One region of the Enterobacter sp. C4G1 genome, then DNA from elsewhere that is predicted to be linked to it. Evidence: predicted binding sites of a transcription regulator. Region 1 holds the regulator's gene; each other region holds the start of a gene.
The links. Region 1 encodes CRP, which controls carbon source genes, mostly activating them, when cyclic AMP is high. Its sites were predicted from a motif close to ATGTGANNNNNNTCACAT; they were not measured.
Positions count from the first base shown of each region.

Region 1 (6,024 bases):
TTCACGACTGACCTTTAACACTATTCCAGTCAGGGAGTTGCTATGTCTGCCAGACATCCGGTTATTGCCGTTACAGGCTCAAGTGGTGCGGGTACAACCACCACCAGCCTCGCCTTTCGCAAGATTTTCGCGCAACTTAATTTACGGTCCGCAGAGGTAGAAGGCGATAGCTTTCACCGCTACACCCGCCCTGAAATGGATATGGCGATCCGCAAAGCTCGCGATCTCGGCAAACACATCAGCTATTTTGGGCCAGATGCGAACGATTTCGGTCTGCTGGAGCAGACTTTCAAAGAATACGGACAGACCGGAAAAGGCCAGTCGCGGAAGTATCTGCACACCTATGACGAAGCCGTTCCCTGGAACCAGGTACCAGGGACATTCACCCCCTGGCAGCCTCTTCCCGAACCTACCGACGTGCTATTTTATGAAGGATTACATGGCGGCGTGGTGACCACGCAGCATGATGTGGCGCGCCACGTGGACCTGCTGGTCGGCGTTGTGCCGATTGTGAACCTGGAGTGGATCCAGAAGCTGACGCGCGATATCAGCGAGCGCGGTCATTCACGTGAAGCGGTGATGGATTCGGTTGTTCGTTCGATGGAAGATTACATTAACTTCCTGACGCCGCAGTTCTCACGCACCCACATCAACTTCCAGCGCGTGCCGACGGTAGATACCTCCAACCCGTTTGCGGCCAAAAGCATTCCTTCACTGGACGAAAGCTTTGTGGTTATTCATTTCCGCAATCTCGAAGGCATTGATTACCCCTGGCTGCTGGCCATGCTGCAAGGCTCATTCATTTCGCATATGAATACGTTGGTGGTGCCGGGCGGGAAAATGGGGCTGGCGATGGAACTGATTATGTCACCGCTGGTGCAGCGGTTGATGGAAGGTAAGCAGATCGCGTGATCCTTTTCCCTCTCCCCGTGGGAGAGGGTTAGGGTGAGGGCATCAACGCGTATGATGCCCCTTGCATTACGCCTCGATCACTTCATACGAATGCGTGATTTTTACCGCTTTCTCCAGCATTAACGCCACAGAGCAATATTTCTCCGCAGAAAGATCCACCGCGCGTGATACCGCAGCGTCTTTCAGCTCTTTGCCGGTCACAATAAAATGCAAATTGATGTGCGTAAACAGGCGTGGCGCTTCTTCACGGCGTTCAGAAGTGAGTTTTACTTCGCAATCCGTCACGTCATGACGACCTTTTTGCAAAATCGACACCACGTCAATTGCGCTGCAACCACCCGCCGCCATCAGCACCATCTCCATTGGGCTTGGTGCTTTATCGCCGGAATTCCCATCCATTAAAATCTGGTGTCCGGAAGCGGATTCGCCCAGGAACGTTAAACCTTCAACCCATTTCACACGCGCTTGCATATTCATTAACTCCAACGTTGCATTTTTGGTGACAGATTACGCGTACGTTACATTTCTCGCAACGGAAGGCGACCTGCATCATGCTGAAGCGAGACACCAGGAGACACGCGACAAAAGCTATGCTAAAACACTCTGGATGCTACAGTAATACATTGACGTTACACATGTATGCAGAGGACATCAAACTTTACTGGCTGCGACTATTACGACAGCCGACTTCCCAGGGTATGGGTAAGAATTCGATTGCAACCCCAGAGTCTGGATGCATCTTATGACTCTGGTGACAGCTTATAACAGAGGATAACAGCGCATGGTGCTTGGCAAACCGCAAACAGACCCGACTCTCGAATGGTTCTTGTCTCATTGCCACATTCATAAGTACCCATCGAAGAGCACGCTGATTCACCAGGGTGAAAAAGCGGAAACGTTGTATTACATCGTCAAAGGCTCGGTGGCAGTGCTGATCAAAGATGAGGAAGGGAAAGAAATGATCCTTTCTTATCTGAACCAGGGCGATTTCATCGGTGAACTGGGCCTGTTTGAAGAAGGCCAGGAACGTAGCGCCTGGGTTCGTGCAAAAACCGCGTGTGAAGTGGCCGAAATCTCCTACAAGAAATTCCGTCAGCTGATTCAGGTTAACCCTGACATCCTGATGCGTCTTTCTTCGCAGATGGCTCGCCGCCTGCAAGTCACGTCTGAGAAAGTGGGTAACCTCGCCTTCCTGGACGTAACGGGCCGTATCGCTCAGACTCTGCTGAACCTGGCGAAACAACCAGACGCAATGACCCACCCGGACGGAATGCAAATTAAAATTACCCGTCAGGAAATTGGTCAGATCGTGGGTTGCTCCCGTGAAACAGTGGGCCGTATTCTGAAAATGCTCGAAGACCAGAACCTGATCTCCGCCCACGGTAAAACCATCGTGGTTTACGGAACACGTTAATTCCGGTCAAACGGCGTGCCATCGCAAGGTGTCACGCCGTTTTTGTCTCTACTCCCCATGTGGCGCAGGCTAATTTATCACCCGGAAGTTAACTACGCACTGCGACAAACGCTGGTGTTGTGCCTTCCTGTGGCCGTGGGTTTGCTGCTGGGCCATCTGCAACAGGGTCTGTTGTTCTCCCTGGTTCCTGCCTGCTGCAACATTGCAGGTCTGGACACACCGCATAAACGTTTCTTCAAGCGCCTGATTATTGGCGGCTGTCTGTTTGCAGGCTGTAGCCTCGCTGTACAACTGCTGCTTGCCCGTGATATTCCGCTTCCCCTGATCCTGACCGTACTGGCCATGACGCTTGGCGTGACCGCTGAAATCAGCGCGCTACATGCCCGGTTGCTGCCCGCGTCGTTGATTGCCGCCATCTTCACGCTGAGCCTCGCCGGGAATATGCCGGTGTGGGAGCCGCTACTCATCTACGCGCTGGGAACCCTGTGGTACGGCGTGTTCAACTGGATCTGGTTCCGCCTGTGGCGCGAACAACCGCTGCGCGAATCGCTCAGCCTGCTCTACGTGCAGCTTGCCGACTACTGCGAAGCCAAGTACACCCTGCTCACTCAGCATACGGATCCGGAAAAATCGCTGCCGCCGCTGCTGGCGCGCCAGCAAAAAGTCGTCGATCTGATTAGCCAGTGTTATCAGCAGTTGCACATGCTCGCCGCCAATAAAAATCATGACTATAAGCGACTGCTGCGTATCTTCCAGGTCGGTCTGGATTTACAGGAACATATCTCTGTGAGCCTGCATCATCCGCAGGAGGTGCAAAAGCTGGTCGAACGTAGCCACGCCGAGGCGGTGATCCGCTGGAACGCCCAAACCGTGGCAGCGCGCCTGCGCATTCTCGCTGACGATATCCTGTATCACCGCTATCCCACGCGTTTTAACATGGACAAACAGCTGGGGGCGCTGGAGAAAATTGCCCATCAACACGCGGAAAACCCGGTGGGCCAATTTGCGGCGTGGCACTTCAGCCGCATCGCCCGTGTCCTGCGGACTCAGCGGCCACTTTACCCCCGTGACCTGATGGCCGATAAACAAAAGCGTCTGCCGCTGCTGCCAGCCCTGAAAAGCTATCTGTCACTGAAATCTGCCGCGCTGCGTAATGCCGCGCGTATCAGCGTGATGCTTAGCACCGCCAGTCTGATGGGCGTCGCGCTGCACTTACCGAAACCGTACTGGATCTTAATGACCGTGCTGTTTGTTACGCAGAACGGTTACGGTGCTACGCGGGTGCGCATTCTGCACCGGGCAGGTGGCACAATCGCGGGGCTTATCATTGCTGGGGTGACGCTGCACTTCCACGTACCGGAAGGCTATACGCTGCTGGGGATGCTGGCTGTCACCATGGTGAGCTACCTGATTATTCGCAAGAACTATGGCTGGGCGATGGTGGGCTTTACGGTCACTGCGGTATACACCCTGCAACTGCTCACGCTCAATGGCGAACAGTTTATTCTCGCCCGCCTGGTCGACACCCTGATTGGCTGCCTGATTGCCTTTGGCGGCCTGGTCTGGCTCTGGCCCCAGTGGCAAAGCGGGTTGTTGCGCCAGAACGCCCATGATGCGCTGGAAGCAGATCAACAGGCGATACGCCTGATCCTGAGCGATGATCCACAGCCTTCGCCGCTGGCGTATCAGCGCATGAAGGTTAACCAGGCACATAACGCCCTGTTTAACTCACTGAACCAGGCGATGCAGGAGCCGGGCTTTAATTCCCACTATCTGGCAGACATGAAACTGTGGGTGACGCACAGCCAGTTTATCGTCGAGCACATTAACGCCATGACCACGCTTGCACGCGAGCACACGATGCTGACACCCGATCTGGCGCAGCGCTATTTGCAGTCCTGTGAGATTGCCTTGCAGCGATGTCAGCAGCGCCTGGAGTACGACGCGCCGGGAGAAGCTGGAGATTCGAATATTCTTGAAGCACCGGAAACACTGACGCTTGGCCCAATGAGCACCCTGGAGCAGCATTTGCAGCGCATCCTGGGGCATCTGAGCACCATGCACACCATTTCGTCGGTGGCATGGCGTCAGCGTCCGCATCACGGGATTTGGTTAACGCGGGTATTAAAACGCACGCCGTACTAATTTTGCCGGCCAGTTTATCCGCGTACGATCTTCGCCACCGCGGCAGCAAAACGGTTTAAGCCGTCTTCTATGTCTTTGTCTTCAATCACCAGCGACGGCGCGAAACGCATCACGTCCGGCCCGGCATTCAGCACCATCACCCCTTCATGAGCTGCGGCGTGCAGGAAATCGCGTGCGCGACCTTTGTACTGTGGCTTCAGCTCAGCGCCAATTAACAGCCCCATACCACGGATCTCGCTGAACACGTTGTACTGCTCATCAATCTGCTGAAGGTGTTTCACGAACAGCTCGCGCTTCGCATTAACGCCGTTCAGCACCTCTGCCGTGTTGATGATATCGAACGCCGCACCAGCAATGGCGCAGGCCAGCGGGTTGCCACCGTAGGTCGAACCGTGAGAGCCCACGTGGAACGCGGAAGCAATATCCTGCGTGGTGAGCACCGCACTTACCGGGAAACCGCCGCCGAGCGCTTTGGCGCTGGTCAGGATATCTGGCGTCACGCCGTAGTGCATATAGGCAAAGAGATCGCCGGTACGCCCCATGCCGCTCTGCACTTCATCAAACACCAGCAGCGCCTGGTGCGCATCGCACAGTTCACGCAGGCCTTGCAGGAACTCAGGCGTTGCCGCCATTACGCCGCCTTCGCCCTGAATCGGCTCGACCACTACCGCGCAGGTATGGTCGTCCATCACCGCTTTTACCGCATGAAGGTCGTTAAACGGCACGTGGATGATATCGGCCGGTTTCGGGCCAAAGCCATCGGAATACTTTGGCTGCCCGCCAACGGACACGGTAAACAGCGAACGGCCGTGGAAGGCGTTATGGAAGGCAATGATTTTGGTTTTATACGGGCTATGACGGGTTGAAGCATAGTAGCGTGCCAGCTTAAAGGCCGTTTCGTTGGCTTCAGTACCGGAGTTCATGAACAGCACACGTTCAGCAAAGGTCGCGTCGATGATTTTACGTCCCAGGCGCAGCGCGGGTTCGTTGGTAAAGACGTTACTGGTGTGCCACAGGGTTTCGCCCTGGGTTTTTAACGCGTCTACCAGAGCAGGATGACAATGACCCAGCGCCGTCACCGCAATCCCCCCCGCGAAATCAACGTACTCTTTACCCTGCTGATCCCAGACGCGGCTGCCCTTCCCTTTAACCGGGATAAACTCAGCCGGTGCATAAATCGGCAGGATCACTTCATCGAATGTCGCGCGGGTAATTGCTGATTGTTCAGTTGCCATGTCATGCCCATCCATTTTATGTCACATTGATTGTGAAAATATAATCACAAAATATGCATAAAAAATCACAATAAGGCAATAAAAATTCAGCGATTGAGGAAATTCGCCAGCAGCTGATGTCCCTGCTCGCTCAGGATGCTTTCAGGATGGAACTGCACCCCTTCGAGATCCCATTTCTTATGACGAATGCCCATAATTTCGTTGGTGTCGCTCCAGGCGGTGACGTCAAAGCACGCTGGCAGCGTAGGGGGATCAATCACCAGGGAGTGATAGCGCGTAACGGTTAACGGATTATTTAATCCGCTGAACACGCCTGTG
Region 1 covers NZ_JBQVVV010000001.1:660,635-666,658, forward strand. The annotation lists gene ACT9TW_RS03260 (YheU family protein) at 1-11, shown strand, start outside; gene ACT9TW_RS03265 (phosphoribulokinase) at 43-912, shown strand; gene ACT9TW_RS03270 (OsmC family protein) at 979-1,383, opposite strand; gene crp (cAMP-activated global transcriptional regulator CRP) at 1,694-2,326, shown strand; gene ACT9TW_RS03280 (YccS/YhfK family putative transporter) at 2,384-4,471, shown strand; gene argD (bifunctional acetylornithine/succinyldiaminopimelate transaminase) at 4,486-5,706, opposite strand; gene pabA (aminodeoxychorismate synthase component 2) at 5,793-6,024, opposite strand, start outside.

Region 2 (6,024 bases), on a different contig from region 1:
CCTTTGTACTCGTACAATGCGGCATTGCCGTAAGTTGGGCTGTAGAGCAACGGTGCACGCTGGCCCCAGACGGTGGTATACTGTTTATCCAGCAGGTTTTCGATGCTGAACGACAGTTTACCCAGCGGCAACTGATAGCTGCTGAGGAAATCGACGGTGTTATAACCCTCAATTTCATTGCCTGCGGCGTCCCTCAGGTCAAAGGTTTGCTGAGTCTGAACACGCAGTGACCAGGGTTCAGGCGCCCAGCCTACATAGGCCGTAGCTTTCGACGGCGAGGCCTGAGTCACATCCCATTTTTCCCATGAACCGTTAGTTTTTATCTCTGATTTCAGGATGTTGACATTACCACCCACGCTCCAGACGCTATCAGGGATAACGTAATCCACCGCACCTTCCACGCCATAGATCCGGCGTTCCTGCGGGTTAACGTCAATGGTCATGTCGCTACGGTTGATGTCGATGGATTTATCAGAGAGAGAGTAATAGGCCGCAATTTGCGTGCGCAGGTTATCTCCGGTATAGCGCCAGCCCAGCTCATAGGAATCGACTTTGATCCCTTCAAGCTTCGCGTCATTCGGGTTAACGCTTTTTAGCAGCGCCAGGTGGCCTTGTGCATCGGCTTTTGCGTACGCGCCGTTCCCGTAATATTTGCCCGGATCCGGCAGTTCAACACCCTGAGAGAAGTTAAACCAGAGCTGCTGGCGTTCCGTAATGTGTGCAAGAATGCCGGCGTTAAACAGCAGGTTATCGTAATCCGTTTTACCGCCCGGGATTGCATCTGCTGAGGTAGCTTTGCCATTCGCAATCGCCTGCTGCTGCGAATAGCCAATAAAGTCATCAACGCGGTTCTCAGTCCATTGATAGCGAACCCCGCCACTTAAGGTGAAGATGTCATTGATGTCATAGCTGTTTTGCAGGAAGGGCGCGAAGTTGGTAATGCTGTAACCCGGATAACGACCAGTGGTGTAGGCAGAGTGGTTATTCATCCCGCCTGATGGCACTGACTTCGCCAGGTCAAAGAACATCTGGTTGGAATCGAATGTTTCATGGTCGGCATCGATACCCCAGGTCACCTGCCAGCTGTCGAGCAGCCTGCTGTTCAGGGTCAGTTTTGCGCCGTATTGATCGGTGTTTTGCTCAGACGCCGCGAAGCTAGTGATGGTTTTGGTTTTTTGATCCATAGTCGGGAAGGGATAGAAACGCAAGGATTCATCACGGTAGTAAATTTGCCCTACCAGCTCTTGCCCCCAGAAGTCGGAATCGGAATATTGCAGGCTGATGAGATGGCGCTCTGTACCCGGAATACGATCAGAACTGAACCCGCTTCGGGTCCGGGCGGTACCATTTCCGGTCACGGCACTCATATTTTTATCGAGATAAAGCCCGTAATCATCGTCGCCCTGGCTTTTGTAATACTGCGTCACCACCTGCAACTGGCGGGTATCGCTGATGTCGATTGTGCCTGTACCCATCACATCCAGACGATCGGAATGTTGTAATCCTGTCTGGGTGTTATCGAAGGTGAGGGCATCCCCGTTGCCGTCATACCAGCCGCCAAAACGTTGATAGGCCACCGAGAGGCGGCCCGATGCATGGTCATTCCCTCCGCTGACGGCTGTTGCCACGCGCTCGTCATGGTCGTTGCTGTTGTTAAAGCCTGTCTTGCTGCCAAGCTCCAGATCAACCTGCGTTTCTGGCTGACCTTTTTTGGTCACGATGTTAATCAGACCACCGGTACTGCCGCCACCGTACAGGGCCGTAGAGCCGGAAATAACTTCAATATGTTCGATGTTGAAAGGATCAATCGAGTCCAGCTGGCGGCTGTCGGTACGCGAGGAGTTCAGACGCACGCCATCAATTAACACCACAATGGCGCGGCCGCGCATGTTCATGCCGTAGTTGGTTCGCCCCTGGCTGCTGACATCCATACCGGGGATCAATTGCCCGAGAATATCCTTGAATTCCTTGCCACCCTGGACTTGTTGTTCAATTTCATGTCCTTCGATAATCCACGTGGTTTGCGCCATTTCTGCCACGGTACGATGGCTGCGGCTGGCACTGACAATCAGGTTTTCTTCATTGGTTTGTTCGGCGTAAAGCGGCATCGCGATGGCCAGCAATACAGGATTTAGCACCCAGAGGCTTTTCTTCATCATCATTCCTTGTTGAGCGGTCGCTCTTTTTTATAGGCAGGTCAACACCACAATTTTGCATTGTGTAACAAATGTAAAAAATGCAAATGCGAATACTGCCGATAAAGAATCTCATTATCAACCAATCAAATAAGAGGATAAGCGCAGCGAGGAATAAAAATGGGGGAAGAGAGGGCGGCCAGGGAAGCCGCCCGGGGTATCAGACTTTAAGCAGTTCAGGCCACAGACGTAGCGTAGTGTGGGTAATGCTTTGCAGTTTTTCCAGGCTTGCGCCTTCACGGGCGCTTATCGACATACCCTGCAAAATACAGCTCAGGTATTGCGACAGCTCCTGCGGATGGCAATGGGCAGGAAGCTCACCGCGGCGCTGTCGCTCGGTCAGAAACGCACACAGTGTCTCCTCCTGCATCGCGTGGCGCGATTTCACCGTGTTGGCAATCTCTTTAGAAGCGGCCGCAAGGGTGGCGGAGGTGTTGATCATAAAGCAACCTGCCGGCGTATCTTTGCTGGTAAAGCAGGTGGCGACGGCGGTGAAATAGTCCCGCAGTGCTTGCTCAACTGTTTTTTCTTCACAGAAAAGCTGCGCTTCGTGTTTCGCCGCAAAGCGGGAAATGTATCTGTCCAGAACCGCCCTGAACAGACCCTCTTTATTCGTAAATTCTGCATACAGCGTAGGTGCTTTGGCGCCTGTGGCTTCCACAAGATCGGAGAGCGAGGTGGCTTCATACCCGTGCTGCCAGAAGAGTGTCATGGCCTTATCGAGCGCCGCTTCCCTGTCGAACACTTTTGGTCGGCCACGGCTTTTCTTTGCGCAACTCGTTACATCGGTTGTCATTTGCCGCGGATCCTCTGTTGGTTTGTTGAATGACCATTATAAAAATATTCGCCGCCCGCGACCAGTGCTGATTCAGCAAAAATAAATTATTCATATGGGTATGAAAAATAACGAAATTAAAATTAATGTAACGATCGTTATAAAAACATGTTGACGCGTGATGTAGATCACACTTATGATTTACCTATCGATCGTTAAGTAAATAGCTAACGACCTCCAAATTCATCTGCCTAAAGGTAAACATCATGAAAAACGTAAAAACCCTGATCGCTGCCGCTGTACTGAGTTCTCTGTCATTCGCAAGCTTTGCGGCTGTTGAAGTGCAATCTACTCCGGCTGACCAGCATAAAGCCGGTACGATTTCTGCGACAGCAGGTACTAACCTGGGTTCTCTGGAAGATCAACTGGCACAAAAAGCAGAAGCGATGGGTGCTAAATCCTTCCGTATCACCTCTGTGACCGGTCCTAACACCCTTCACGGTACTGCGGTAATTTACAAATAAGTTTTGCAGAACCCTCATACTTGCCACTGCAAAAAAACGCCCTGCATATGCAGGGCGTTTTGCTTTTTTGCGCTTTTACAGCGTCTGCTGAGGAATATCCTGATGACGTGTAACGTCAACCGGCATTCCCGCGCGCGTCTCCATTGCTCGCTCTATTACCATATCGTCAGTATCGACGCTGGTTTTGAAACGATACATCTCTGCATTGAGGGGGATCGGCAGCGTTTGTGGATCATCACCGATGTTCTTCGATAAAGGCTGATGGATCTCCACCAGGCGTTTGCCGCCAGGCTCTTCAGACACCTTGATCGGCGTGTTGATGATGTTCACTTTTGTTCCTGGCGCTATCACGCTGTACAGGGTCTTGATATCGTCATCACGCAGGCGAATACAGCCGGAGCTAACCCGCATTCCGATACCAAAATCAGCATTGGTTCCATGCAGAAGATAGACGCCACCGTAAGCGGCAAGGCGGATAGCATGGTGGCCCATCGGGTTATCTGGGCCAGCAGGAACCACCGCCGGTAAATCTATCCCCTGAGCCTTATAGCGTGCGCGAATATTGGCGGTCGGCGTCCAGGTCGGATTGGCGCGTTTATCCGACACTGTGGTCACCATGGTTGGGGTGAGCGTATCGCCGCCCAGCTGACCAATGCCAATAGGGTAGACGGTCACTTCATTTTTACCCGGTGGGTAGTAATAGAGGCGCAATTCGGCGAGGTTAATCACAATCCCTTCGCGCGGCGCATCAGGCAGCAATGTTTGCAGAGGAATGGTTAACACGCTCCCGGCGCGCGGCACATACGGGTCAACGCCCGGGTTAGCCTGTAACAGCGCCAGGAAGCCCACGTTATATTTTTTTGCAATCGCCTCAAGTGAACCGCCATTGTTTTCAACCACATGAAAGCGGTTTTCACCCACCACACGGCTGCCGGCAGGGGGAAGAGGCCAGGTGTTAGCCCGGGCAGGAAGCGCTATTGCCACCGCCGCAGCCAGCGCAAACAACGTTATCCAGCGAGTCATACGCGAAGAGGTCATCATCACCATAATCCATATAAATGATAAGGTTATTGTTATTCAAGAAGTTAATGATAATTATGACGAATGGATGTGTCGGGAAATCCAGGGGGTTTGCAAAGAGTTTGTAAATTGTCTCCCCGGCAGCGCTCATACTGCCGGGGAGTGAGGGCAAGTTATGCGATCGCGTTTTCTTCCAGCTGGCGCATAAAGTTACGCACCCAGTCCATACGGGCTTTACGTTCAGCCAACTCCTGGGTGAATTTCAGGCGCGTTGGCCCGTCCAGACGGAAATGCTGCGGCTGTTTTTGCAGTAAACCAATCAGCCACACCGGATTGACGTGATTCTTCTCGGCAAACTCAATCACGCCACCTTTCTCATTACCTTCCAGCTTACGAATGCCCAGTTTCTGTGCCTGTTGACGCAGTCGGGCAATATCCAGCAGGTTTCGCGCGGCATCTGGCAGCAGGCCAAAGCGGTCAATAAGCTCAACTTTGATCTCCTCCAGTTCGTTTTCACTTTTCGCACTGGCAATGCGTTTGTAGAACGAAAGGCGAGTGTTCACATCCGGGATAAAATCGTCCGGCAGCAGGGACGGCATCCGCAGCTCGACTTCCGTTTGCTGGCTGGTCAAATCTTCCAGTGACGGTTCACGCCCGGCTTTTAGCGCATCAACGGCGTTTTCCAGCAGCTCCATATACAGCGAGAAGCCTATGGTTTCCATGGAACCACTCTGGTCTTCACCCAGTAATTCACCGGCACCGCGGATCTCCAGGTCGTGCGTTGCCAGGGCAAACCCTGCCCCCAGATCTTCGAGCGAGGCGATGGCTTCCAGACGCTTTTGTGCATCAGTGGTCATCGATTTCGGATGCGGCGTCAGCAGCCAGGCGTAGGCCTGGTGGTGCGAACGCCCAACGCGGCCACGCAGCTGGTGTAGCTGCGCCAGACCAAAGTGATCCGCGCGTTCAATGATGATGGTATTTGCCGTTGGGATGTCGATACCGGTTTCAATAATGGTGGTACAGACCAGCACGTTAAAACGCTGGTGGTGGAAATCGTTCATCACCCGTTCCAGCTCGCGTTCACGCATCTGCCCGTGCCCGATGGCGATACGTGCTTCAGGAACCAGCTCCGCCAGTTTATCTGCCGCTTTCTGGATGTTTTCGACATCGTTAAAGAGATAGTAAACCTGCCCGCCGCGCAGCACCTCACGCAGAATGGCTTCGCGTACCACCAGGCTATCGTACTCGCGTACGAAGGTTTTTACCGCCAGGCGGCGTGCCGGTGGTGTGGCGATAATCGACAGATCGCGCATTCCACTCATGGCCATATTCAGGGTTCGCGGAATTGGCGTGGCGGTTAAGGTCAGGATGTCGACATCGGAGCGCATCGCTTTGATACGTTCTTTATGACGCACGCCGAAGCGGTGCTCTTCATCGACAATCAGCAGCCCTAAATCTTTCCACTTCACGTCGCTTTGCAGCAGTTTGTGGGTACCGATCAGAATATCGA
Region 2 covers NZ_JBQVVV010000002.1:87,330-93,353, forward strand. The annotation lists gene ACT9TW_RS14220 (TonB-dependent siderophore receptor) at 1-2,156, opposite strand, end outside; gene ACT9TW_RS14225 (TetR/AcrR family transcriptional regulator) at 2,356-2,991, opposite strand; gene bhsA (multiple stress resistance protein BhsA) at 3,237-3,494, shown strand; gene ldtC (L,D-transpeptidase LdtC) at 3,570-4,535, opposite strand; gene mfd (transcription-repair coupling factor) at 4,688-6,024, opposite strand, start outside.
Region 2: a site for CRP is predicted at 3,147-3,164, ahead of bhsA (multiple stress resistance protein BhsA). Genes of this name have one in related genera too.

Region 3 (6,024 bases), on a different contig from region 1:
ATTTCAGTTCAGCTTTTTCACCAGCGTTCAGGCGCGCACCTGCCAGCACAAAGTGCTGATGGGTTTCTTCCACCAGACGGCGGGATTCCGCATCCAGCGTTGCTCTTTCCTGCCAGACGGCTTCTACGCGGGAAAAGAGCGTTTCGTTCAGCCAGATATCGTTGGCAAGCCCTGCCAGCTCGGTTGAAAACGCCTCGTCCAGCTCCTGTAAATAATCATTGGTGTGCGCCGACGTCATGGCGAAAAACACGCTATTGACGCGCGACAGCATGGCGCCGCTTTTTTCCAGCGCCAGCACGGTGTTGGTGAAATCGGGTGGTGTTGTTTGCGCAATGATGGCATCAATGTCGGCGCGCTTCTGGCGCATAGCTTCATCAAATGCCGGACGATAGTGGCTATCGTTAATGACGTCGAAACGCGGAGCCTGGTAAGGTAACAGGCTGATTTCAAAAAAAGGATTACTGGCCGACATCGTTGACTCCTGAGAACGGGATATCCCCCCAGAGTAGGACAGCCGCTCACCGCCTGCAATCCTGACATAGAAAAGTTGCCTTAACGCGCTCCCTGAGAGCGTGCTATGTTAGTACAACATAAAAAGCGTTGAGGAACAGTGAGATGATTATTTTAGTTACCGGGGCGACGGCAGGTTTTGGTGAAAGCATCACGCGCCGTTTCGTTGCCAACGGCCATAAAGTGATTGCAACAGGCCGTCGTCAGGAGCGTTTGCAGGAGCTGAAAGACGAGCTGGGCGACAGCATCCTGACGGCGCAACTGGACGTCCGCAACCGTGCTGCAATCGAAGAGATGATTGCCAATCTGCCTGCTGAATGGCGCGCCATTGACGTGCTGGTCAACAATGCCGGTCTGGCGCTGGGCCTGGAGCCTGCACACAAAGCCAGCGTGGAAGACTGGGAAAACATGATCGACACCAACAACAAAGGCCTGGTGTACATGACGCGCGCGGTTCTGCCAGGAATGGTTGAGCGTAATCGTGGCCATGTGATTAACATCGGCTCCACCGCAGGCAGCTGGCCTTACGCGGGCGGTAACGTCTACGGTGCGACCAAAGCCTTTGTTCGTCAGTTCAGCCTCAACCTGCGCACCGACCTGCACGGAACGGCAATTCGCGTTACGGATATCGAGCCGGGTCTGGTGGGCGGTACTGAATTCTCCAACGTGCGCTTCAAAGGCGATGATACTAAAGCCGACAAAACCTATGAAAACGCCAATGCGCTGACGCCGGAAGATATTACCGAAGCGGTCTGGTGGGTGGCAACGCTGCCAAAACACGTCAACATCAACACCGTTGAAATGATGCCGGTTAGCCAGAGCTTTGCCGGACTTAGCGTGCATCGCGGTTAATCGACCCCTACCCGGCCTGCGGGCCGGGTCTGTGATGGCAGGCAAAAGAATGGTAGTATGTTCGCGTTAACTCTCTGAGAAATCACAACCCATGGCCGCTGAATCGCAACTCAACCCTACCCAGCCTGTTAATCAGCAAATCTATCGCATTTTGCGACGTGATATCGTGCATTGCCTGATCCCGCCGGGGACGCCTCTTTCTGAAAAAGAAGTGTCGGTGCGTTTTGACGTTTCTCGTCAGCCCGTTCGCGAAGCATTTATTAAACTCGCTGAAAACGGTTTGATTCAGATCCGCCCTCAGCGCGGCAGCTATGTGAATAAGATTTCACTTTCTCAGGTACGTAACGGCTGTTTTGTACGCCAGGCCATTGAGTGCGCCGTCGCACGCCGTGCCGCTTCGTTTATCGACGACAATCAGTGTTACCTGCTGGAGCAAAACCTGCATCAGCAACGAATTGCTATCGATCGCAAGCAGCTAAATGACTTTTTCCAGCTTGACGATGAATTCCATCAAAAACTGGCGCAAATTGCCGATTGTCAGCTTGCGTGGGACACTATCGAGAATATCAAAGCTACCATCGACCGCGTGCGTTATATGAGTCTGGATCACGTCTCGCCGCCGGAAATGCTGCTTCGTCAGCACCATGATATTTTTAAGGCGCTGGAAAAACGCGATCCTGATGGGGTAGAAAAAGCGATGACGCTGCATTTACAAGAAATCAGCGAGTCAGTGCAGTTAATTCGACAAGAAAATAGCGACTGGTTTAGCGAAGATTAATGTCTGCCGCATCCCTCAACTTTCGGGGGATGCGGCGGTGATATTAGCGAACCACTAATACCGGGATTCTGGCGTAGCGTAATATCGATTCCGCATTTGAACCAAGCAAATGCGTTGTAATGGTTGGGTTTTTCGAACCAATAACAATGATGTCATATTCGCCTTCTTTGCTCATGGCGATAATTTCATCGCGGACGTTACCAAAGCGTACCGTGCAATGAATATTCTCTGGTGCTATATCAAACAAGCGTTTTAATTCGCCCATCTTTTTTTCTGACTCATTCGTCATGTATTCTTCAAACTTCTTGATATCCGCGTTGAAGCCGCGCAGAAGAGAGCGACTGCTGCTGGGCAGGATGTTCACCAGCGTGATCGCCGCCCCTTCTGACTTCGCCAGATTTTCTGCGTGGCGCACCGCTTTATCGCTCAAATCCATTTCAAACACATCTACAGGCATCAAAATGTTTTTATACATAAGCCTGGCTCCTTATTCCGCTGAAGAGTTATTTTCTGAATACAGAGTGACATTCGCTATATAAACAAACCTTAAACAGTCACATGCAGAAACTATCAATAAAAGAAAATAACTGTCCGCTTTGTAAATACCTGTTGGGTTACGTCAACCCCTACGAAAATTGAGAAAAAAGTGTGAGTTTGATCAAAAACAAAAAAATGCGTGGCTGAGAGGCGTATTTATAGTTCTCCGAAAGCGGCAAGAGATGAATATCGCCGTAACGGCTAAGCAAGAGAGGAGAAAATACCATGATGACTTACGATCGTAACCGTAACGCAATTACCACTGGCAGCCGCGTGATGATTAACGGCACAGGCCGCACCGGCATTATTAAAGCGATTCACAGCAACGGCCTGGATGCCGCACACATGCGTCGTAGCAAAACGGTTGAAGTGGAAGGATGCGAAGGGAAGTTTGAACCGATAGAACTGATTCGCCTTGGTATGCACTAAAACGTGCGGAACATGCCGCCGCGAACGGCGGCATGTGATGGATTACAACTGCCCGGCGTAGGCTTCAACCGTGGCTTTCGCACCGTTCGCCAGTAATGACTGATAGGCTTTCATCACCGCATCAACAAAGACAGTCTCCTGCGGCAATTCCTTACCGAAGATGGCGTCAATGCCCAGCAGCGCTTTCACCCGGCTTTCACCTTCGGCACTGCCTTTCACTGCGGCCTGAATCACCGCCAGCTGCGGATCGCTCACCTCAATGGCGTTACCCTGCTCATCCACACCACCGACATAACGCATCCAGCCTGCCACACCCAGCGCCAGCAAAGGGAAGCTACGCTGATGAACCAGATGCCAGCGCACGGAATCCAGCATCCGCTGAGGCAATTTCTGGCTGCCGTCCATCGCAATTTGCCAGGTACGGTGACGCAACGCCGGGTTGCTGTAACGTGCAATCAGCTGATCGGCATAATGTGCCAGATCGACCCCTTTCACTTTTAACGTCGGCGCTTGTTCTTTCAGCATCAGCGCGTGCGCCGCATGGCGATAGTGGACATCTTCCATGCAATCGTTGATGTGCTGATAACCGGCCAGATAACCCAGGTACGCCAGGAATGAGTGGCTGCCGTTCAGCATCCGCAGCTTCATCTCTTCAAACGGGATGACGTCTGCAACCAGTTCTGCACCGGCTTTTTCCCACTGCGGGCGACCAGCAACAAACTTGTCTTCGATAACCCACTGACGGAACGGTTCGCAGGCCACACCTGCCGGGTCACGTACGCCGGTCAGTTGCTCAATTTTATCCAGCGTTTCAGCCGTTACTGCCGGAACAATACGATCCACCATGGTGGACGGGAATGTGACGTTCGCTTCAATCCACTCCGCCAGTTCGCTATCCAGCGCGCGGGCATAGGCACAGGTGACATTGCGCATCACATGGCCGTTTTCAGGCATGTTATCGCAGGACATCACCGTAAAGGCCGGTACCCCTGCCGCTTTACGTCGTGCCAGCGCTTCGACAATCACGCCAGGCGCAGATTTTGGCTGGTGAGGATTTTGCAGGTCAGCAACGATGAACGGATTGTCGAGCATCAATTGTCCGGTCGCCGGAGAGTGGCAATAGCCTTTCTCTGTAATGGTGAGCGACACAATCGCGATCTGGGGTTCGCACATCACCGCTAGCACGGTTTCCAGGCCATCAACCTGAACATGCAGCGCCCTGTTCACCACGCCTACCACGCGTGAAGTCCAGGCATCGGCAGACATTTCAGCCACGGTGTAGAGATTATCCTGAGCCTTGAGATCGGCAATTTGCTGCTCGCCACCAATCAGGTTAACTTCGCAGTAACCCCAGTCGCTTCCCTGTTCAGCGGCAAGGATATCGGTATACACCGCCTGGTGCGCACGATGGAAGGCACCAAACCCTAAATGAACAATGCGCGTCTTCAGGCTGTCGCGATCGTACTGAGGAAGCGTAGCTTTCGCCTTTAATAACCGGTTTTCCATGATTGAGACTCGTTGTCGTAAATGAAAATGTAACCCCGCAGCGGCAATATCATCACCGCTGCGGACTTGCTGACTACACCAACTAGAATGGCAGTGTGTATAAATTCGAATAAGCCATAACCATACTGAATGCTCCGGGCCGAATATTGATTTACATTAACTTTCGTCTAATTGGTGTGATATAAAAATTAAGTTGTGTGACATCTAAGACAGAAGCTATAAACCACTCTGCTTCGCGGAAAATGTCCCTTGCGGAATGCTGCCCGCCCAGGCGTTCTCCCCCAGACACAGCGTGTCATAAGAATACCCCGTCAGATCTTCCACCACCCGGCGTGCTTCAGGCGTGGCCTGCTGCGCTGAGCCATTCGCTTTCAAACGATCCAGTTCATCAACAAAAATCTTGTGGGTGCGTTTGTTGAGGTGGAACGTCAGCGCCTGCCACAGAGCCAGGATCAACAACCCGGCAGTGCCGATGAACAACAGCATGGCGATGGTATGAATCGCTTCCGGCGGCTGGGTCTGGCTCCCCTTCACGAAACCACCATTTTGCAGCAGCAAACCGACAATAAAGGTCGCAACTGCAACGGTTGTTTTCCGGGCAAAAGTCATAACGGCAGCAAAAAGCCCTTCGCGTCGCTGGTGACTGACCATTTCGTCAATATCCGGAATGAACGGGAACACATTCCACGGTGTGAACTCCAGCACCGAACGCCCGACCTGGTAAAGCCCGGCCAGAATAACCAGCGTGGACACCGTGTTGAGCGCCGGGATTTGGTACACCGCGAAGAAACCGCCCAGACACAGCATCATCAGCGAATACGCAAAGATATAGAGTTTTGACGGGCCAAATTTGATGATCCCGATACCTGCAAGAAGCGTAACGGGCAGCCCGACAATACTCATCGACAGCAAGCTTCCCGCCAGCGATGAAGAGACATTCAGGCAGTAAACGCAAAAGAAGACGAACACCGTGTTGTAAACATCTTTGCCGGTGAAGGAGAGCAGATAGATAGCCAGATGTTTTCTGAACGCGCGGATCTTAAGAGTGGAGCCGTAATCCTTGAAAAGCTGGCAAAAGGCCGCCAGTTGTTCCACCCGCGTTTTACGTGGTTCGCGTTTATCTATACTCGCTTTCATTTCTGGCGTCAGTTCGCGTTCCCAGGTGACTTTCCAGGAAATGAACACGCAGACCATAAACAGCACCGCAAAGATAACCCCGTTAATCAGGTACGCATGGGCACTCTTTTCGCCAAAGTAACCGATGAGCAGTCCTGGAATAAAGGTGGCGAGAAACGTACCGGACGCCGATAAAAACATTCGGCAGGTCGATAGCTTGGTACGTGAATTGAAGTCTTTGGTCATTTCTGATGGCAGAGTTTCCCACGGGATGAGAACCATTGCCGCAATAATTT
Region 3 covers NZ_JBQVVV010000002.1:435,359-441,382, reverse strand. The annotation lists gene dcp (peptidyl-dipeptidase Dcp) at 1-472, opposite strand, end outside; gene ydfG (bifunctional NADP-dependent 3-hydroxy acid dehydrogenase/3-hydroxypropionate dehydrogenase YdfG) at 616-1,362, shown strand; gene ACT9TW_RS16010 (GntR family transcriptional regulator) at 1,454-2,140, shown strand; gene ACT9TW_RS16005 (universal stress protein) at 2,184-2,615, opposite strand; gene ydfZ (putative selenium delivery protein YdfZ) at 2,903-3,106, shown strand; gene ACT9TW_RS15995 (mannitol dehydrogenase family protein) at 3,149-4,612, opposite strand; gene ACT9TW_RS15990 (MFS transporter) at 4,829-6,024, opposite strand, start outside.
Region 3: a site for CRP is predicted at 2,787-2,804, ahead of ydfZ (putative selenium delivery protein YdfZ). Genes of this name have one in related genera too.

Region 4 (6,024 bases), 590 kb from region 1:
GAGTGTTTCGGCAAGCTTAACCAGCAACGGGCGCTCCACACACCAGCCCGGAGAAACCCGGCGAAAATTGAGATAACCGATGGCGCAGGCAATGGCTATCGTCGCCAGGTTCAGGCTGTCACTCTGGATGATGCCATCCCGGATTAACTGCTCGCACATATCCAGGCTACGGCTGATTTTTTCGCGCTGACGCACCAGCTCCGTTTCCGATTGCTGCGCGGCGGGTCTTGCCTGCTCGCGCACGGAAGCCAGTGCCGCGTCCATAATGCCATCAGCCAGGGCTTCAATCTGTTTCACCGCCAGTGCCGCTTTAGCATCGGCCGGGAGCATGGCCGGTGCGACGCCCAGCAGTTCGATGTATTGCGCAATAATAGGGGAATCAAACCAGCATTCGCCATCATCGGTTACCAGCGCCGGGACTTTCCCTAGTGGGTTGAACCGGGCAACGCCATTTTCGGCGTTGTAGGGCTGTTCATTGACGAATTCAAATTCAATCCCTTTCTCCAGCAGGAGAACCGAGATTTTACGCACGAAGGGACTGGTATAGCTGCCGATAAGTTTCATTGCCTGATCCTGAATGCCCACAAAGAGGTCAGTATGGATCAAGCAATGAAAAAAGGCAGGTATGCGTATCGCATTCCTGCCCCGGAAGGATTAATGATCGAGGTAGAGGTAGTGCATCCAACTGGTCATACGCAACAGCACTTTACGCATGACGGAAACGTGCGAGAAGTGGTCGGAATAGACCGCAACCTGAGCATAAATACCGTCTGGCAGCGCATCGATATCAGCATTCGGATCCAGCAGGATGCTGGCAATAACACCATCCGTTCCTGGTGTCACGGTCAGTGCCTGCACCGCACCCTGTGCCTGGTAAGTCCCCCCAGGTACGACTGGCTGAATGCCAAGCAGCTTGCCTGAAAACACCTGGCCCGGCAGTGCATTAAACACAACTTCTGCTTCATCACCCGGTTTCAGACGCAGTAACGAGTTCTGACGGAATTGAGCAACAATCATGCGTTTCTGTTCCGGAATAAACACCATCACCGGACGCAGAGGCAGCGCCGCAGCATAGGTCCCCGGGCGAATTAACACCTGTGTGGCATAACCATTACTCGGTGCGCGAACAATGGTCTGCTCAAGGTTGTATCTGGCTTCAGCAAGCTGGGCGCGCAGAGAGGCCACCTGAGATTGCTCACCGTTAACCATGCTGTCTAACTGACTCTGGATCTGCGTCTGCTCGGCCACGGAGCCTTTTACCAGCGCATCCTGTGCCAGATAGTTCTGGCGTGCGTTGTCGATATCGCTTTCAGAGAACGGGTTAACCTTCGCCTGGCTACCTTTCAGGTAACGCTGATAATCTTTATACAGACGGTCGCGTTCGGCGGACACACGGGTGGTATTGGCTACCGCTTCCGAAAGCTGTGCTTTCAGATTATCGATATTATGCGTGGCGGTCACCAGATCAGCTTGCAGTCTGTCGACGCGTGCCTGATAGCGGGTGGGGTCAAGTTTAAATAACACTTCGCCTTTTTTAATAAGCTGGTTACCTTTATCTGTAACCTCACTAACCACACCTGTAACCTGCGGCGTAATGGGAATCGAAATAACCGCTTTTTGCGCCGTAAAAGTATACGGGTGGTTATAGTTCATTAATAAGATGAGTCCCGCAACAATAAACACTCCACCTAATGTCGCGGTAGCGAGTGTCCACTGGTTTACCGGAATACGAAATATTTTAAAGATTGCCCAGGCAAACGCCACATAGGTCAAAATAATCAACAGATCCATGATCAGTGCTCCGACGTATTCTTATCTGCTGGCACTTGAGCAGCAGCCAGTTTTTGTTCTAGTTCGGCCACACGTTTGGACAGAGCATCCATGCCGGGGACCTCATCAGGCTTTGTGATATGATTCTGCATACCCCAGCCACGCTCCTCCTGATACAGCGTTGCCCAAATCCACAAAAACGGCCAAATGGCATGGAGAGTAAACAGGCTTATCCACCCGGCTGTATGGATTGCATCAGCATGGGGGTGGTTGCGTTTTTTAGCCATATTATAAGGAATATCATGAATGGCGATGACCCCGTAAAACAGAACCAGGAACACGAAAATTAAGACACCCAGCGCAAAGTAGTTGAGAAACATATTTCCCTCACTCAGACAACGAGAACTCATTAAATAAACAAAATAATAAGCACCCAAATTAATTCAATTTAAGCGCAATAATGTGCACTTATTTTTCAGAGCCGCAGAGTATGGTTTTTTATTATATCTCCATGCAAGTTTATAAGCGTGTCAAAATATATCCTGAATAATAATAGACTTATCCTTACATATGAGAGTACTCCAGGTTTTCACTTTTCGCCATAACACACTCACACATGTGTAGTTTTTGCTTTTGATGCTGTTTGATTACATCCTGGCTGTGAACTGCAAAACAGAGTTTGTCGTTGATCACATCCAGAGAAATCTGCATGAAAATTTTTTGTGAATTCAGTCACGTTATAGAAACAAACAGGCGACCACCAAATGTGATATGAGTCACAAAATACCGTGGTTTTTACGCCATTTACCCGCGTTGACTTTTTTTTGCACATCACTTTTGTGATGCAGATCACCTCATTAAATACCACACCCCCTACATTTACGTGACTCAGATCACACAAAATTTCACCGTCTGGACAGTTGAACGATTCAGTGCCAGATTTCACAGCATGAACAGGGCCCGGCTACCTCTACCGCCGTACATTAACGATAAACCTCGGGCCGCAAGCCTAAGCGTAAACATAAGAAGGGGTGTTTTATGTCATCCGATTTCAAGATCAAAGTACAAAGCTTTGGTCGTTTCCTCAGCAACATGGTGATGCCAAACATCGGCGCGTTTATCGCGTGGGGTATCATCACTGCATTGTTCATTCCGACAGGGTGGTTGCCTAACGAAACGCTGGCGAAACTTGTTGGCCCAATGATTACTTACCTGCTGCCGCTGCTCATCGGTTTTACCGGTGGTCGTCTGGTGGGCGGTGACCGTGGTGGTGTGGTTGGTGCCATTACCACAATGGGTGTGATTGTCGGTGCGGATATGCCGATGTTCCTGGGTGCGATGATTGCCGGTCCTCTGGGCGGCTGGGCAATTAAGCACTTTGATAACTGGGTTGACGGTAAGATTCGTTCCGGCTTTGAAATGCTGGTGAACAACTTCTCTGCTGGCATCATCGGTATGATCCTGGCGATTCTGGCGTTCCTCGGCATTGGCCCGGCTGTTGAAGTGCTGTCCAAAATTCTGGCAGCAGGCGTTAACTTCATGGTTGCGCACGACATGCTGCCGCTGGCGTCTATCTTTGTAGAACCAGCGAAAATCCTGTTCCTTAACAACGCCATCAACCACGGTATCTTCTCACCGCTGGGTATTCAGCAGTCTCATGAACTTGGCAAGTCCATCTTCTTCCTGATTGAAGCGAACCCAGGCCCAGGTATGGGTGTTCTGCTGGCATACATCTTCTTTGGTCGCGGCAGTGCAAAACAGTCTGCGGGCGGTGCAGCTATCATTCACTTCCTGGGTGGTATCCACGAAATTTACTTCCCGTACGTGCTGATGAACCCACGTCTGATCCTGGCCGTTATCCTCGGCGGTATGACTGGCGTGTTCACTCTGAGCGTGCTGGGCGGTGGTCTGGTTTCTCCTGCCTCTCCGGGCTCTATCCTGGCCGTGCTGGCGATGACGCCAAAAGGTGCTTACTTCGCTAACATCGCCGCTATCTGTGCGGCAATGGCGGTCTCCTTCGTTGTCTCTTCTATCCTGCTGAAAACCAGCAAAGTGAAAGAAGAAGACGATATCGAAGCAGCAACTCGTCGTATGCACGACATGAAAGCGGAATCCAAAGGCGCTACGCCGCTGACCGCAGGTGATGTGTCTAACGACCTGAGCCACGTACGTAAAATCATCGTTGCCTGCGACGCCGGTATGGGCTCCAGCGCAATGGGTGCAGGCGTGCTGCGTAAGAAAGTACAGGATGCAGGTCTGAGCAATATCTCTGTGACCAACAGCGCGATTAACAGCCTGCCACCGGATGTTGACCTGGTTATCACGCACCGCGATCTGACCGAACGTGCTATGCGTCAGGTTCCACAGGCACAGCACATTTCGCTGACCAACTTCCTCGACAGCGGCCTGTACACCAACCTGACTGAGCGTCTGGTTGCGGCGCAACGCCACGAAGACAACGAAGTGAAAGTTCGCGATAGCCTGAAAGACAGTTTCGATGCGAACGACAGCCACCTGTTCAAACTGGGTGCGGAAAACATCTTCCTGGGTCGTACTGCGACCCACAAAGAAGAAGCGATTCGCTTTGCGGGTGAGCAACTGGTGAAAGGCGGTTACGTTCAGCCTGAGTATGTTGACGCAATGCTGGAACGTGAAAAACTGACCCCAACCTACCTGGGTGAATCCATCGCGGTTCCGCACGGTACGGTTGAAGCGAAAGACCGCGTGCTGAAAACCGGTGTTGTGTTCTGTCAGTATCCACAGGGTGTTCGCTTCGGTGAAGAAGAAGACGACATTGCCCGTCTGGTGATTGGTATCGCCGCTCGCAACAACGAGCACATTCAGGTGATTACCAGCCTGACCAACGCCCTGGATGACGAATCGGTCATCGAGCGTCTGGCCAGCACCACCAGCGTGGAAGAAGTACTGGCGCTGCTGAATAAGTAATATCGTTCTATTCCCTCTCCCCACTGGGGAGAGGGCTAGGGTGAGGGGAAAGTTATGCGGTTCCTCACCCCAGCCCTCTCGGGTAAAAACATTAATGAAGGTTAACACTATGAAAGCATTACATTTTGGCGCAGGTAATATTGGTCGTGGCTTTATCGGCAAATTGCTGGCAGACGCGGGCATTACGCTGACATTCGCCGATGTGAACCAGGTGGTACTAGACGCCCTGAATGCCCGTCATAGCTATCAGGTTCACGTAGTGGGAGAAAACGAGCAAGTCGAAACCGTTTCTGGCGTGAATGCGGTAAGCAGCATCGGTGATGACGTGGTTGATCTGATCGCAAGCGTTGACCTGGTGACCACGGCGGTCGGCCCGGTTGTGCTTGAGCGTATCGCCCCTGCGGTGGCAAAAGGCCTGGCAAAACGTAAAGCGCAGGGCATTGATACCCCGCTGAACATCATCGCCTGTGAAAACATGGTACGTGGCACCACCCAGCTGAAAGGTCACGTCCTGGCTGCCGTCGCCGACGAAGATAAAGCCTGGGTTGAAGCACACGTCGGCTTTGTCGATTCCGCCGTCGACCGTATCGTTCCGCCGTCTGAATCCGCCACCAACGACCCGCTGGAAGTGACCGTTGAAACCTTCAGCGAATGGATTGTCGATAAAACACAGTTTAAAGGCGCGCTGCCAACCATCCCGGGGATGGAATTAACTGATAACCTGATGGCATTTGTCGAACGTAAACTCTTCACGCTGAACACCGGTCATGCTATAACCGCGTACCTCGGAAAATTGGCCGGTCATCAGACCATCCGTGACGCGATTCTCGATGAGAAAATCCGCGCTGTGGTAAAAGGTGCAATGGAAGAGAGCGGCGCGGTGCTGATCAAACGCTACGGTTTTGATGCTGAAAAACATGCAGCATACATCCAGAAAATCCTCGGTCGTTTTGAAAATCCGTATTTGAAAGATGACGTTGAGCGCGTTGGCCGTCAGCCACTGCGCAAGCTGAGCGCGGGCGACCGTCTGATTAAGCCACTGCTGGGCACGCTGGAATACGGTCTGCCGCACGCCAACCTGGTGAAAGGGATTGCCGCTGCCATGCATTACCGCAGCGAGCAAGATCCACAGGCGCTTGAGCTGGCGAAATTGATTGGCGATGAAGGCCCGCAAGCTGCGCTGGCGCAGGTTTCAGGCCTGGATGCCAACAGCAACGTGGTTGTGGAGGCGATTAACGCTTATAACGCAACCAAATGATGCAGAATGCGGCGCAGGTTATCCTGCGCCCAGATAACAGATTGTCAGAT
Region 4 covers NZ_JBQVVV010000001.1:1,251,515-1,257,538, reverse strand. The annotation lists gene ACT9TW_RS06050 (glutathione S-transferase) at 1-564, opposite strand, end outside; gene ACT9TW_RS06045 (HlyD family secretion protein) at 655-1,791, opposite strand; gene ACT9TW_RS06040 (DUF3302 domain-containing protein) at 1,794-2,150, opposite strand; gene ACT9TW_RS06035 (PTS mannitol transporter subunit IICBA) at 2,809-4,716, shown strand; gene mtlD (mannitol-1-phosphate 5-dehydrogenase) at 4,826-5,974, shown strand; gene mtlR (mannitol operon repressor MtlR) at 5,971-6,024, shown strand, end outside.
Region 4: a site for CRP is predicted at 2,535-2,552, ahead of ACT9TW_RS06035 (PTS mannitol transporter subunit IICBA). Genes of this name have one in related genera too.